One region of the Pseudomonas sp. ArH3a genome, then DNA from elsewhere that is predicted to be linked to it. Evidence: riboswitches for the same ligand, from Rfam matches in the RefSeq annotation. Region 1 holds a riboswitch; each other region holds the start of a gene.

Region 1 (4,355 bases):
GGCGTTCGCCGCCGGAGAGGCTGCGCCAGGCGCGGTGGCTCAGGTGGGTGGCGTCCACGTCATGCAGGGCCTGGTTGACGATGGCGTCGTCTGCGCCGGCCCACGGGCTCAGCGCCGACAGCCAGGGCGTGCGGCCCAACGCCACGGCGTCGAACACGCGGATGGCGTCGTCGGTGTCGGCCTGTTGTTCCACCACCGCCAGCTGTCGTGCAATGGCGCGCCGGGACAGGTCGCCCAGGCGTTGGCCGCCCAGGCGCACTTCGCCGCTGCCAGGCGTGCGTAACCCGGCCAGCAGTTTGAGCAGGGTGGATTTGCCGGAGCCGTTTGGGCCGACGATGCCGAGGGTTTCGCCTAAGGCCACGTCCAGGTGAACATCACGCAGTAACTCGGCGTCGCGCACCTTAAAACCCAGGCCCGTGCAACTGAGTACCGTCATCGCGCATTCCTCCGGCCGATCAGGATCAACGCAAACACCGGCGCGCCGACCAATGCCGTGACCACGCCGACCGGAATCACCTGGCCCTTGATCAAGGTGCGCGACAGCACATCGGCGGCAATCAAAAACAACGCGCCGCCCAAGGCGCTGGCCGGCAGCAACCGCGAATGCCCGGTGCCGACCAGCAGGCGCACCGCGTGGGGGATCACCAGCCCGACAAAGCCGATAGAGCCGACCAGCGACACCATCACCGCCGTCACCAGCGCCGCGCAGCCCACCAGTACAAACTGCACGCGGCGCACTGGAATGCCCAGCGACGCTGCCGAGTCGGTGCCGAAAGTGAACGCATCCAGCGCGCGGCGGTGCCACAGGCATACCGCCAAGCCTGCGACCGCCACCGGCACCGCCAGCCACACCGACGGCCAGCGCACGCCGCTGAGGTTGCCCAGCAGCCAGAACAGAATGCCGCGCGCCTGTTCGGAGCTGGCCGACTTGGTGATCAGGAACGCGGTGAGGGCATTGAACAGCTGCGAGCCGGCGATGCCCGCGAGGATGATCTGGCCGGTGCCGCTGGAAGAACCGCTGGCGCGCGCCAGCAAAATCACCAGTGCGAACGCCGCCATCGCCCCGACAAAGGCACCTGCCGAGAGTGAAATCAGCCCGCCGCCCACGCCGATCAGTGCCACCAAGACCGCGCCGGTCGAGGCGCCGGCGCTGATGCCCAGCAAGTAAGGGTCGGCCAGTGGGTTACGCAGCAACGATTGCAAGATCACCCCGCAGGTGGCCAACCCCGCACCGCACGCGGCGGCGACCAGGGTGCGGGTCAGGCGGTAGTTCCACACCACGCCTTCGTCGATCGGGTCCAGCACGTAGCCGGCGGCCAGCAGTTTATTGGCGAGTACTTGCAACACCACCTGCGGCTCGATAGCGGTTTCGCCGATGGCCACGCCGGCGAGTACGGCGAGCAACAGCAGTGTCAGGGCGAGTAGGGAGCGGATCATTTGTGCAGGTCGTAGCCGTCGATGGCGCCGGCCAGTTGTTCCAGGCCGTCGAACATGCGAATGCTGGCTTGCAGCGCCAGGGCGTCAATAATGATGATGCGGTTGTTTTTCACCGCGTCCATGTTGCGCGTGACGGGGTCGCTGCGCAGGAAGGCGAGTTTCTTTTCATGGTCGTCGGCCGGGTAGCGGCGGCGGTCCATGCGGGCGATCACCAGGAAGGTCGGGTTGGCCTTGGCGAGGGTTTCCCAGCCGACGGCTGGCCACTCTTCATCAGACTGTACGACGTTGCGCAGACCGAGGGTTTGCAGCATGAATTCGGGAATGCCCTTGTGACCAGCCACGTACGGGTCGCTGGCCATTTCGGCGCTGGAGAACCATACCAGCGCGCTGGCCTGCTTGAGGCCTTTGCCTTGGGCTGTGGCGACGGACTTGGCCAGGCGCGCCTTGAGTGCGTCGTTCAACTGCTGGCCGCGCGCTTGTACGTCGAAGATCTCGGCCAGTTGGCTGATGCTCTTATAGACAGTGTCGATGCGAAACGGCTCCAGCCGCGTGCCGTCGGCGCCGACGAGGTTGTCCTTGCCTTCGCAGTCGGAGGGCAGCAGGTAAGTGGGGATTTTCAATTCGTGGAATTGCTCGCGGGTGCCGACCACGCCCTGCGGGCCGACCACCCATTCCAGCTCTGCGGCCACCAGTTGCGGGCGCTTGGCGATCACCGCTTCGAAGCTCGGCTCGTTGTCGGCCAGGCGCTCGATGTTGTCGTTCTGAGCCTTGAATTGCGGCAATACGCTGTTGAACCACAGTGAAGTGCCAACCACGGTGTCGGCGACGCCCAAGGCATAGAGCATCTCGGTGGCGGCCTGGCCGATGGTCACGCTGCGCGCGGGCGCTTGCTGAAAGGTGAGGGTGCTGCCGCAGTTCTGCACCGTCAGCGGGTAAGCAGTCGGTGTGGCGTGGGCCAGGCCACAGAAGGCGAGGCCGGTGATCAGGGCGGTAACGCGTGGCAGCATGGGGCAATCTCCGGGAGAACCGTACGTGACAACAGGGGAGGTACGGCTCGGAAATACACCCACGGACGCTGCAGGTTTTGCAGGGCACGGATGGCCTTCCCGGACACCCCGCCGGTCAGTGATGTAGCTGGGCCGGCAGGTCTCCTGACTGATGCGTCGTCGCCTCGCTCCGGCCTTCCCGGGCAATGCCCAGTGGCGATGTGGAGCAGGCTCAGCACCTACAGTTGCGGGGGCAGTTTCGATTGGCGCGATGGGCTGCGCTTCGAATTCCCTATTAGTCCCGTTTGGGAACCGGCGCGGTATGGTAGTCGATCATGGCAACGAGGGGGAGCCTGATCCGCGCAATTGGCCTGTTGCAGCCACTGGGGTCTCTATCCCTTGGCATAGGGTGTACCATCAGTCTCTGTTCATCAGATATTAGTCAGACATGCCCACGCATAGCGAAGAGAGCCGCCGGATCGTAGCTTCTCTGGCGCACCGTGTTGGTCCGCACGCTGACACTGCAAGCATCGCCACGGCGATTGTTTCCATTTTGCAGGATATGGGCGCAGCACTGGCGCCCATTATCGGCCAGCAAGGCGTCGCCGCGCTGTACCGCCGCAGCTTCCATCTGTGCGTCTCGCCCCGTCCACGCCTGGCCGGCACCTATGACAGCGTGCCGGCCGCGATGGACCTGATTGCCCTCAAATCCGTACTCGTCGAGCAGAACGAAACCGATGCGCTGTTTTTCGGTGAGGTGTTGCTGACAACCCTCTACGAGCTTCTGACCACGCTGATCGGGCCTTCACTCACCGCACGTCTGCTGGTTGACGTGTGGAAGCCTTCTTCGAGCGACACCTCTTCGCAGGAAATTTCGCCATGAGCACCAAAGTGACTATCAACCGTCTGGCCACGGGTGTGCCAGGACTGGACGAGGTCCTGGGCGGAGGCCTGCCGGAGTTTTCGTTCAACTTGATCGCAGGCCCTCCTGGGTGTGGCAAAACCACCCTGGCGCACCAGATGATGTTTGCCCTGGCCACACCAGAGCGCCCAGCGCTGTTCTTTACCGTCCTCGGGGAGCCGCCGCTGAAGATGCTGCGTTATCAGCAGCAGTTCGATTTTTTCGACAGCGAAGCGATCAACCAGTCGATTCGCTACATCAATCTGGCCGACGACACCTTGGCCGGCGACCTGGACGAAGTGTTGCGGCGCATTGTCAGCGAGGTCGAGGCGCATTCGCCGTCGCTGGTGTTTGTTGACTCGTTTCGCTCCGTGGTGCTGGCCAGCCAGACCCAGCACAACCCGAACAACAACCTGCCGCAGTTCATCCAGCAACTGGGCATGTTGATGACCACGTGGCAGGCGACGACCTTCCTGATCGGGGAATACTTCACCGAAACCGACACCAACCCGATTTTCACCGTGGCCGACGGCCTGATCTGGCTGCGCCAGAGCGTCGAGCGCAACTCGATGGTGCGCAAGATGGAAATTATGAAGATGCGTGGCCAACCGACCTTGCCGGGGCTGCACACCTTCCGTATTGCCACTTCGGGCGTCAAGGTGTTCCCGCCGGCTGCTATCAATCGCGCAGTTGACGCGCCATCGACGTTCCCGATCACCCGCCTGAAAATGGGCGTGCCGGCACTCGATGAGATGCTCGGTGGCGGCCTGCCTCGCGGGTATTCGCTGTTGGTGGCCGGGCCATCAGGCTCGGGCAAGAGCATCCTGGCGGCGACCTTCCTGGCCGAAGGCGCGCGCAACGGCGAAACCGGGGTGATTGCGGTGTTTGAGCAACGGCCCAACCATTCGCAAAACCCTAAATTGGCCGAGTTGATCAAGCGCGACAAGATTGGTTTGGTGGACAGCCGCTCGCCGGACCTGTCCATCGACGAAATCGTGCAATTGCTGCTCGGCGAAATCAGCCGTTTGAAC
Region 2 (4,355 bases), 1.7 Mb from region 1:
GCCAAAACGCAGGCCGGCGATCATCAGGCGGCCGTCGCGGCACATCGGGTCGGTGTGGGGTGCGCCCCAGCGCTCCAGCACGGCTTGGCGATTGGCTTCGGGCAAGCGCTTGAACAGCGCCTCGTAATCATCCAGGCCCAGGCTTTGATGGCACGGGCGCAGGTCGAGGCTGTCGAGGTCGTTGGTCACGCCACCGAGCAATTCGTGGATCAGGGCGGTGCCGCTGTCGGGCAACTCACGGGGCAGCGGATAGCCTTCGGCTTGCAGCGCGCGCAGGATATTCAGCGCCGCCGCCGGCGTATCCAGACCCACGCCGTTGCCGATACGGCCGTCGCGGGTCGGGTAGTTGGCGAGGATCAGCGCGATGCGTTTATCCGCGTTCGGCACCCGCGCCAGTTCGACCCAACGGCGTGCCAGCTCAGCGACGAAATCCATGCGCTCGGGCGCGGCGCGGTAGCACACCACGTCGGACTGGCTGCGCTCGCTGCGCCAGGCCAGGTCCTTGAAGCTGATCGGGCGGCTGATAATGCGCCCGTCCAGCTCCGGCAAGGCGATGTGCATCGCCAAGTCGCGCGGGCCGAGGCCTTGTTCGCTGGCCTCCCAGCCGGGCTGGTTGTCCTGGGCGCAAATTGCCTGGATTACCGGGATATTGCGGCGAAACGGGCGCAAATGCGGCGCTTCGGGGCTGGATTGGGCAAACCCGGTGGTGTTCAGAATCACCGCCGCCTGCACTTCATCCAGCAAGTCCTCGACCACCGTCAGGCAGCCAGGCTCTTTCAAACTGGCCACCGCCATCGGCAACGGGTTAAGGCCCGCCGCCTGCAAGCGCTGGCAGAACACATCGATAAAACCGGTATTGGCCGCCTGCAGGTGCGAGCGGTAAAACAGTACCGCAGCCACGGGGAAATCCGGCTGCCAATCCGCCTGCCAATCATTCAGGCGTGCGTTGGCTATGTGCGGGTGATAAATCGCGGTGCGCGGCAAGGTTTGCGGCTCGGCCCAGGCGTAGTCGCGGCCCAGGTAGCGGCTTGCCAAACAGCGATAAAAATCCAAGGCATTGCCCAGCCCGCCCTGGCGCAGGAAGTGCCAGAGGCGATCACGATCGTCTACGCCTACGGTGCTGAGGCTGCTGAGTTCCGGGTCCGGGCGGTCATCGCCCGGCACCAGGATCAGTTGCACGCCGCGCTCGGCCAATTCCACCAGGCGCTCGATGCCGTAGCGCCAGTAACCGATGCCGCCGTGCAGCGAAATCAGGATGACCTTGGCGTGGCGCAGCACCTCATCGACGTACAGGTCGACCGAGGCGTGGTTTTGCACCTGCATCGGGTTGGCCAGGCGAACGCTTGGGTAGTCGTCGGGCAGCTGTTGAGCCGCTTCGGCCAACAACGCCAGGCTGGAATCACCGCTGCACAGGATCACCAGTTCAGCGGGGGTTTGGCCTAAGTCGGCAATATTGTCGTCGGAGACGAAACCACCGGGCTGGGTCCTGAGCAGGTGCATGGGTTAAACGCTGAGCGCTGCGCGCAGCTGCGCTTCGAGGCCCGCCGCGTCCAGTTCCTGACCGATCAGCACCAGGCGCGTGATGCGTGCTTCGTCGGCGCCCCAGGCACGGTCAAAGTGCTTGTCGAAACGCGTACCCACGCCCTGGATCAGCAGGCGCATCGGCTTGTTCGGGATCGCGGCGAAACCTTTGACGCGCAGGATGCCGTGCTGCACCACCAACTGAGTCAAGGCGTCGAGCAGCAACGCTTCGTCGGCTTGCGGCAGGTCGATGGAGATGGAGTCGAAGGCGTCGTGATCGTGGTCATGCTCGCCTTCATCGTCGTGGTGATGGTCGTGGTGGCTGTGGCGGCCGTCGATGTGTTCTTCGGAGCCGGCGCCCAGGCCGATCAGCACGTCCAGCGGCAGGCGACCGCTGCTGGCTTCGATGACCTTCACGGCGGGCGGCAGCTCTTCGGCGACTTCCAGGCGCACGCGGGCCAAGTCTTCAGGGCTGATCAGGTCGGCTTTGTTGAGGATCACCAGGTCAGCGCTGGCCAGTTGGTCGGCGAACAGCTCGTGCAGCGGCGATTCGTGATCCAGATTCGGGTCGAGTTTGCGCATGGCGTCGACCTGGTCCGGGAACGCCGCAAAAGTGCCAGCGGCCACGGCTGGGCTGTCGACCACGGTGATCACTGCGTCAACGGTGCAGGCACTGCGGATTTCCGGCCACTGGAAGGCTTGTACCAGCGGTTTTGGCAGGGCCAGGCCGGAGGTTTCGATGAGGATATGGTCGAGGTCGCCGCGACGGGCAACCAGTTCGCGCATCACCGGGAAGAACTCTTCCTGCACGGTGCAGCACAGGCAGCCGTTGGCCAGTTCGTACACGCGGCCGTTGGCTTCTTCTTCGGTGCAACCGATGGAACACTGCTTGAGAATTTCACCGTCGATGCCCAACTCACCGAACTCGTTGACGATCACGGCGATGCGACGGCCCTGGGCGTTGTCGAGCATGTGGCGTAGCAAGGTGGTTTTGCCCGAGCCGAGAAAGCCGGTAACGATGGTGACGGGGAGTTTGGCCAGTGTTTTCATCGGATGCCCTTTGGGGCGGGCATACGGGACGATAGGCCCTGCGACGGCGCGCAGCAGCGGATTTCGTCACCGGATCACCCCGCCCGGTTGAAGTAGAAAATCGGTTGCGAGGCAGGTCTCCTGGCTTGGGGCGTGCGGGTCTTGCGACCGGCGCTGGCTGCGCCTTCCCGCCGTATTGGCAGTGGCGTGGCAGTCAGCTAAACCCTTTACAGTTGCGGGGGCAGCCGCGGCTTGGACCGCGTTCCCTTCTTAGCTTCGGCGTGGGCCGAAGAACCTCGAAGGTGCAAGGCTACGCAGTGCGTGGGGGATGGTCAATGATGGGGTTGGGTTGGTTGGTTGGTTGGTTGGTGTACATATCCGTTCTTGCCGTAACGGCCACTAATGGTTCCGCTCTTACAGCGGCTCACTTTGGAAAAGCCCCAAAGTAAGCAAAGGGCTCTTGCCCCACCACTCGGCACCTCGCCTAGGCTCGGTGTGCCCTCACTCCGGCTTTGGAGCGGGGGCCGCCGCCATGGGCCATCCTTGGCCCATCGCGGCTAAACCGGCGTCCTGCCGGTTTACCCCCGCTCCAAAGCCTGCGTTCGGCCAGCGTGGTTAACGGGGCGCCTCAGATCAAGATCAAAAGCACGGCGGCCTAGTAGCCGACCTGAGTGGTTAGATCAAAAGCAAGCCGAGGCGGCCTGACAGCCGACCTGATCTTGGAAGATGAAACTCAATCAAATGTGGGAGCTGGCTTGCCTGCGATGGCATCGGCTGGTTATGCCTGACACACCGAGGTGCTTGCATCGCAGGCAAGCCAGCTCCCACAGAAAAGCAGAGCACTGCGGTGCTGGCAGCCAAGCCCGCTCCCACAGTTGGATCTCGGTACATCAGACAGAGAGTGTGCTGCTGTGCTTTTGCCCTGCTTTTGCTTCTACCACTCAGGTCGGCTACTAGGCCGCCGTGCTCTTGCTCTTGCTTTTGATCTTGATCTTGATCTTGATCTTGATCTGAGGCGCCCCGTTAACCACGATGGCCGAACGCAGGCTTGAATCCGTGGGTAACCCGGCAGGACGCCGGGTTAGCCGCGATGGGCCAAGGATGGCCCATCGCGGCGGCCCACGGATTCAAGCCGAAGCAACCGTGTCGAAATTCAAGCCATTTCAGCGAAATGCTTTTGATCGCGCACCATCGCATTCAAGATCGTCAGCAGCTTTCTCATGCATGCAACCAGCGCTACTTTCTTCGTCTTTCCTGCAGCAAGCAGATGGTTGTAGAACCTCTCGATCACCGGGTTATGGCTCTTCGAGGACAAGACGGCCATGTAAAGCACACTTCGAACCTCAGCTCGACCACCCCATATCCGTCTACGCCCTTTGTAGAGGCCGCTATCGCAGTTAAAAGGCGCCACACCAACCAAGGCAGCCACTTGTTTGCGATTAACCTTGCCCAGCTCCGGAACCATCGCCAGCAGCGAAAGTGCGAGCACGTTGCCAACACCAGCGACCTCGCGTAGCAAATCATAATTGGCCTTCCAGACCGGGGAAGCCTTGATGGCTTCGTGCAAGTCATCGTCTGTGCTTTTAAGCCGCTTTTGAAGCCAGGTGATATGTGCCTTGATGTCTCTTCGAAGTGCCTTGAATACCGCCTGCTTCAGCCGAGACTCCTCCGCCACGATCATGTCGATGAGTTGGCGGCGTCGAGTGAGTAGATCTGCCAGCTCACGAGTGTGTTCATCTGGCATCTCTCGAATCTCGGGTTTGACCGCCTGGGCAAACTCCGCAATCACCTGGGCATCCAGAGCA
Region 3 (4,355 bases), 360 kb from region 1:
TACTTGAAGTTTGACGTGTAAGCGCTAGAATCCCTGGACATTGTTGTAATCCGTTCGCGCGAGCTTTGCTTGCGCGTTCTGGTTTTCAGCGCTCGGCAGCGAAAGCCGCATCCAGACCAGGATTGTTCTGCCCATGTCGACCTCAGCCCGCCTCATTCTTCTGGTGTGCGCCGCGCTTCTCAGCGCCTGCGCAAGCCGACCACCGCCGCCCGCCCCTGTAGCGGTCAAGCCTAAGCCGGTGTTCAACTACTCCACGCAAAATTTCTCGCCGGCAGCCGAAGACGTGCTCTTCCGTGCGCTGGGCCTGGTCGGCACGCCTTATCGTTGGGGCGGTAATACGCCGGACTCCGGGTTTGATTGCAGCGGCTTGATCGGGTTTGTCTACCGTGACGCTGCGGGCATCAGCCTGCCGCGCACCACCCGTGAATTGATCGTGATGCGTGCCCAGGATGTGAGCGAAAACAACCTGCAGACCGGTGACCTGATCTTCTTCGCGACCGGCGGCGGCTCACAGGTAAGCCACGCGGGTATCTACGTGGGCGAAGGGCGATTCGTACATGCACCGCAAACCGGCGGTACGGTGAAGCTCGATACCCTGTCCAAGGCCTATTGGCAGAATGCTTATTTGAGCGCCAAGCGTGTATTGCCTGCGAATCTGGCGCGCAACCCCTAGAAATCAAAATGTGGGAGCAGTGCTTTTGTGGGAGCCGGGCTTGCCCGCGATGCAGGCACCTCGGTCTTATCGTTAAACCGAGTTGATGCCATCGCAGGCAAGCCAACCCCCAAAAAAAGCCCGCTCCCACATTGGTTTTATGGCGTCTTACTTAGCCGCCGACACCCGCCACACCTTATTCCCCACATCATCGGCCACCAGCAAATCCCCCTGCTGATCAATTACCACGCCCACCGGCCGGCCCATGGCTTTTTCATCACTGTTGAGGAACCCCGTCAGCACATCCACCGGCTGCCCTTTAGGCTGACCACCCTCAAACGGCACGAAAATTACCTTGTAGCCACTGTGCGGCTTGCGGTTCCACGAACCATGCTGGCCGATAAACGCGCCGTTGCTGAACTGCGCCGGGAGTTTGCTGCCCTCAGCGAAGGTCAGGCCTAAAGACGCAGTGTGCGGGCCCACCGCATAGTCCGGGGCGATGGCCTTGGCGACCAGGTCCAGATTCTGCGGTGAAACGCGTATATCCACATGCTGCCCGTAGTAACTGAACGGCCAGCCATAAAACGCGCCGTCCTTGACCGAAGTGATGTAGTCCGGCACCAGGTCGCTGCCGATTTCATCGCGTTCATTCACCGCCGTCCACAGCTTGCCACTCTGCGGTTCCCAAGCCATGCCGTTGGGGTTACGCAAGCCGGAGGCAAAAATGCGGTGCTGGCCGGTGGCGCGGTCGACTTCCCAGATCGCCGCGCGACCTTCTTCCGCCGCCAAGCCGTTCTCGCCGACGTTGCTGTTGGAGCCGACACTCACATACAACTTGCTGCCGTCCTTGCTGGCCACCACGTTTTTCGTCCAGTGGTGGTTAATGCTACCGCCGGGCAAGTCGACCACTTTGGTGCCGGCGGCCTTGATTGCGGTTTCGCCCGGCTGATAAGGAAAGCGCAACAGCTTGTCCGAGTCGGCGACATACAAGTCGTTGCCGACCAAGGTCATGCCGAACGGCGAGTTGAGGTTCTCCAGGAACACCGTGCGCGTTTCGGCGACGCCGTCGTGGTTGGCATCACGCAGCAGCGTGATGCGGTTCGGGCTCGGCACGCCGGCGCCGGCGCGGCCCATGACCTTTTCCATCACCCAGCCGCGAATGCCCTTGGAGTCATCCGGCTTGGGCGGGGCGTTGGTTTCTGCCACCAGTACATCACCGTTGGGCAACACATACAGCCAGCGCGGGTGGTCCAGGCCTTCGGCAAATGCCGCGACCTGAGTACCGGCTGCGGCTGTCGGCTTCGCGCCCTCTGGCCAGCCAATCGCCGGGGCGATATTCACGGTGGGGATCAGGGTTTTGTTCGGCTCCGGCAGCTTAGGCGAGGGCCCGGTGCCGTCTGAGACCTTCAGAGTAGAGCTTTCACCGCAGGCGGCGAGGGTGCCTGCCAGCATGATCAGTAGGGCGAGTCTGGTTTTATGCATGGTTTTCTCCTTAATACCTGTAAGGGTAGAGGTGTTTGCCGGTCAGATCGTTCCAGTACAAGGCCAGCTTTAATTGACGCTCCACCCCCAACCCACTAACCTTCGCGGCTTGTTCCAGGTGCTCTGTGACCGGTGGGTCGACAGAGTGAAACAGGGAAGCCGGTGAGTGAGCGCACTTCTACACAGTGCTGCCGCAATTCCGGCGCTGCCCCCGCAACGGTAAATGAGTGAAAACGGTGCCTTTTGCCACTGTATCTACGTGATATGGGAAGGCGCACCGTTGGCCTGCTTTCTATAAAGGGAGGCCACTCATGAGTCCGGAGACCGGCCTGAAACATCCAACAGCATCACGGTGGGCGATGCTTGGCTGTCTGTTATTTCTTTTTCCTGCCCGCCGTTTTTGTCCAGCCCCAACGGAGAGCTGTCATGACCGATTCCCCCGACCGCGACGAACGCCACCTGGCGCGCATGCTGCGCAAAAAAGCCGTGATCGATGAACGTATCGCCAATTCCCCGAGCGAATGCGGCTTGCTGCTGGTATTGACCGGCAACGGCAAAGGCAAGAGCAGCTCGGCGTTTGGCATGCTCGCCCGCGCCATGGGCCACGGCATGCAGTGCGGCGTGGTGCAGTTCATCAAGGGGCGCAACAGCACCGGTGAGGAACTGTTCTTCCGCCGCTTCCCCGAGCAAGTGCGCTTTCACGTGATGGGCGAAGGCTTCACCTGGGAAACCCAGGACCGCCAGCGCGACATCGCCGCCGCCGAAGCCGCCTGGGCAGTTTCCCGCGAACTGCTGCAAGACCCTTCCATCGGCCTTGTGGTGCTGGATGAACTGAACATCGCCCTCAAGCACGGCTACCTTGATCTGGACCAGGTACTCAGCGACCTGCAAGCCCGCCCGCCGATGCAGCACGTGGTGGTCACCGGCCGTGGCGCTAAGCCTGAGCTGATCGAAATGGGCGACACCGTCACCGAAATGGGCATGCTCAAGCACGCGTTCCAGGCCGGTATCAAGGCACAGAAGGGCGTCGAACTTTGAATCAGCCCCGTCATTGCCCGGCCGTCCTGATCGCCGCACCGGCGTCCGGCCAAGGCAAAACCACCGTCACCGCCGCGCTGGCGCGTTTGCACCGCAACCTGGGGCGCAAGGTGCGCGTGTTCAAATGCGGGCCGGACTTTCTTGACCCGATGATCCACGAACGCGCCAGCGGTGCGCCGGTGTATCAATTGGACATGTGGATGGTCGGTGAGCAGGAAAGTCGCCGTTTGCTGTGGGAGGCGGCGGGCGAAGCCGACCTGATCCTGATCGAAGGCGTGATGGGCCTGTTCGACGGCACGCCCTCCAGCGCTGACCTGGCGCGGCACTTTGGCGTGCCGGTGCTCGGGGTGATCGACGGCACCGCCATGGCCCAGACCTTTGGTGCGCTGGCCTTGGGCTTGGCGCGCTATCAGCCCGACCTGCCGTTCGCCGGCGTGCTGGCCAACCGCGTCGGCACCCTGCGCCATGCACAATTGCTCGAAGGCAGCCTCACCGAAGGCCTGCGCTGGTACGGCGCGCTGTCGCGGGAAACCGGGATCGAATTGCCCAGCCGCCACCTGGGTCTGGTGCAAGCCAGCGAATTGAATGACCTCGACGTGCGCCTGGACGCCGCCGCCCAAGCCCTGGGCAGCAGTTGCGAAGTAGCCTTGCCGCCACCGGTGACCTTCGCCGCGCCTGAAGTGATCGAAGCCGAGCCCTTGCTGGCCGGCGTGCGCATCGCTGTCGCCCGTGACGAAGCCTTTGCCTTCACCTATGGCGCCAGCCTCGACCTGCTGCGGGCGATGGGCGCCGAGTTGTGCTTCTTCTCGCCGATTCACGATAGCGAATTACCTGACGCCGACAGCCTCTATTTGCCCGGTGGTTACCCGGAATTGCACCACCAGGCGCTGTCGGAAAACACCCCGATGCTCGACGCGATCCGCGCCCATCACGCCGCCGGTAAACCCATGCTCGCTGAATGTGGCGGCATGCTTTATTTACTGGACTCGCTGACCGATGTCGACGGCACCCGTGCCGAACTGGTCGGCCTGCTGCAAGGGGATGCGGTGATGCAAAAGAAACTCGCAGCCCTGGCCCTGCAAAGCGTCGAGTTGCCGGAAGGCGTACTGCGCGGTCACACCTATCACCATTCCCTGACCAGTACTGAGTGGCAGCCAATTGCTCGTGGGCTTAGCCCTAACGG

Evidence for each region. Region 1 has a riboswitch for cobalamin ahead of K0P33_RS21610 (ABC transporter substrate-binding protein). Riboswitches for the same ligand answer to the same signal wherever they lie in the genome.
Region 2: another riboswitch for cobalamin. It lies ahead of cobW (cobalamin biosynthesis protein CobW); the one in region 1 lies ahead of K0P33_RS21610 (ABC transporter substrate-binding protein).
Region 3: another riboswitch for cobalamin. It lies ahead of cobO (cob(I)yrinic acid a,c-diamide adenosyltransferase); the one in region 1 lies ahead of K0P33_RS21610 (ABC transporter substrate-binding protein).

The regions. Positions count from the first base shown of each region.
Region 1 is NZ_CP080330.1:4,728,982-4,733,336, reverse strand. It holds gene K0P33_RS21620 (ABC transporter ATP-binding protein) at 1-436, opposite strand, end outside; gene K0P33_RS21615 (iron ABC transporter permease) at 433-1,437, opposite strand; gene K0P33_RS21610 (ABC transporter substrate-binding protein) at 1,434-2,444, opposite strand; cobalamin riboswitch at 2,561-2,755, opposite strand; gene K0P33_RS21605 (hypothetical protein) at 2,872-3,306, shown strand; gene K0P33_RS21600 (ATPase domain-containing protein) at 3,303-4,355, shown strand, end outside.
Region 2 is NZ_CP080330.1:2,992,422-2,996,776, reverse strand. It holds gene cobN (cobaltochelatase subunit CobN) at 1-1,500, opposite strand, end outside; gene cobW (cobalamin biosynthesis protein CobW) at 1,504-2,571, opposite strand; cobalamin riboswitch at 2,664-2,864, opposite strand; gene K0P33_RS13775 (IS110 family transposase) at 3,704-4,355, opposite strand, start outside.
Region 3 is NZ_CP080330.1:5,093,949-5,098,303, reverse strand. It holds gene K0P33_RS23270 (C40 family peptidase) at 134-673, shown strand; gene K0P33_RS23265 (sorbosone dehydrogenase family protein) at 821-2,134, opposite strand; cobalamin riboswitch at 2,234-2,482, shown strand; gene cobO (cob(I)yrinic acid a,c-diamide adenosyltransferase) at 2,561-3,172, shown strand; gene K0P33_RS23255 (cobyrinate a,c-diamide synthase) at 3,169-4,355, shown strand, end outside.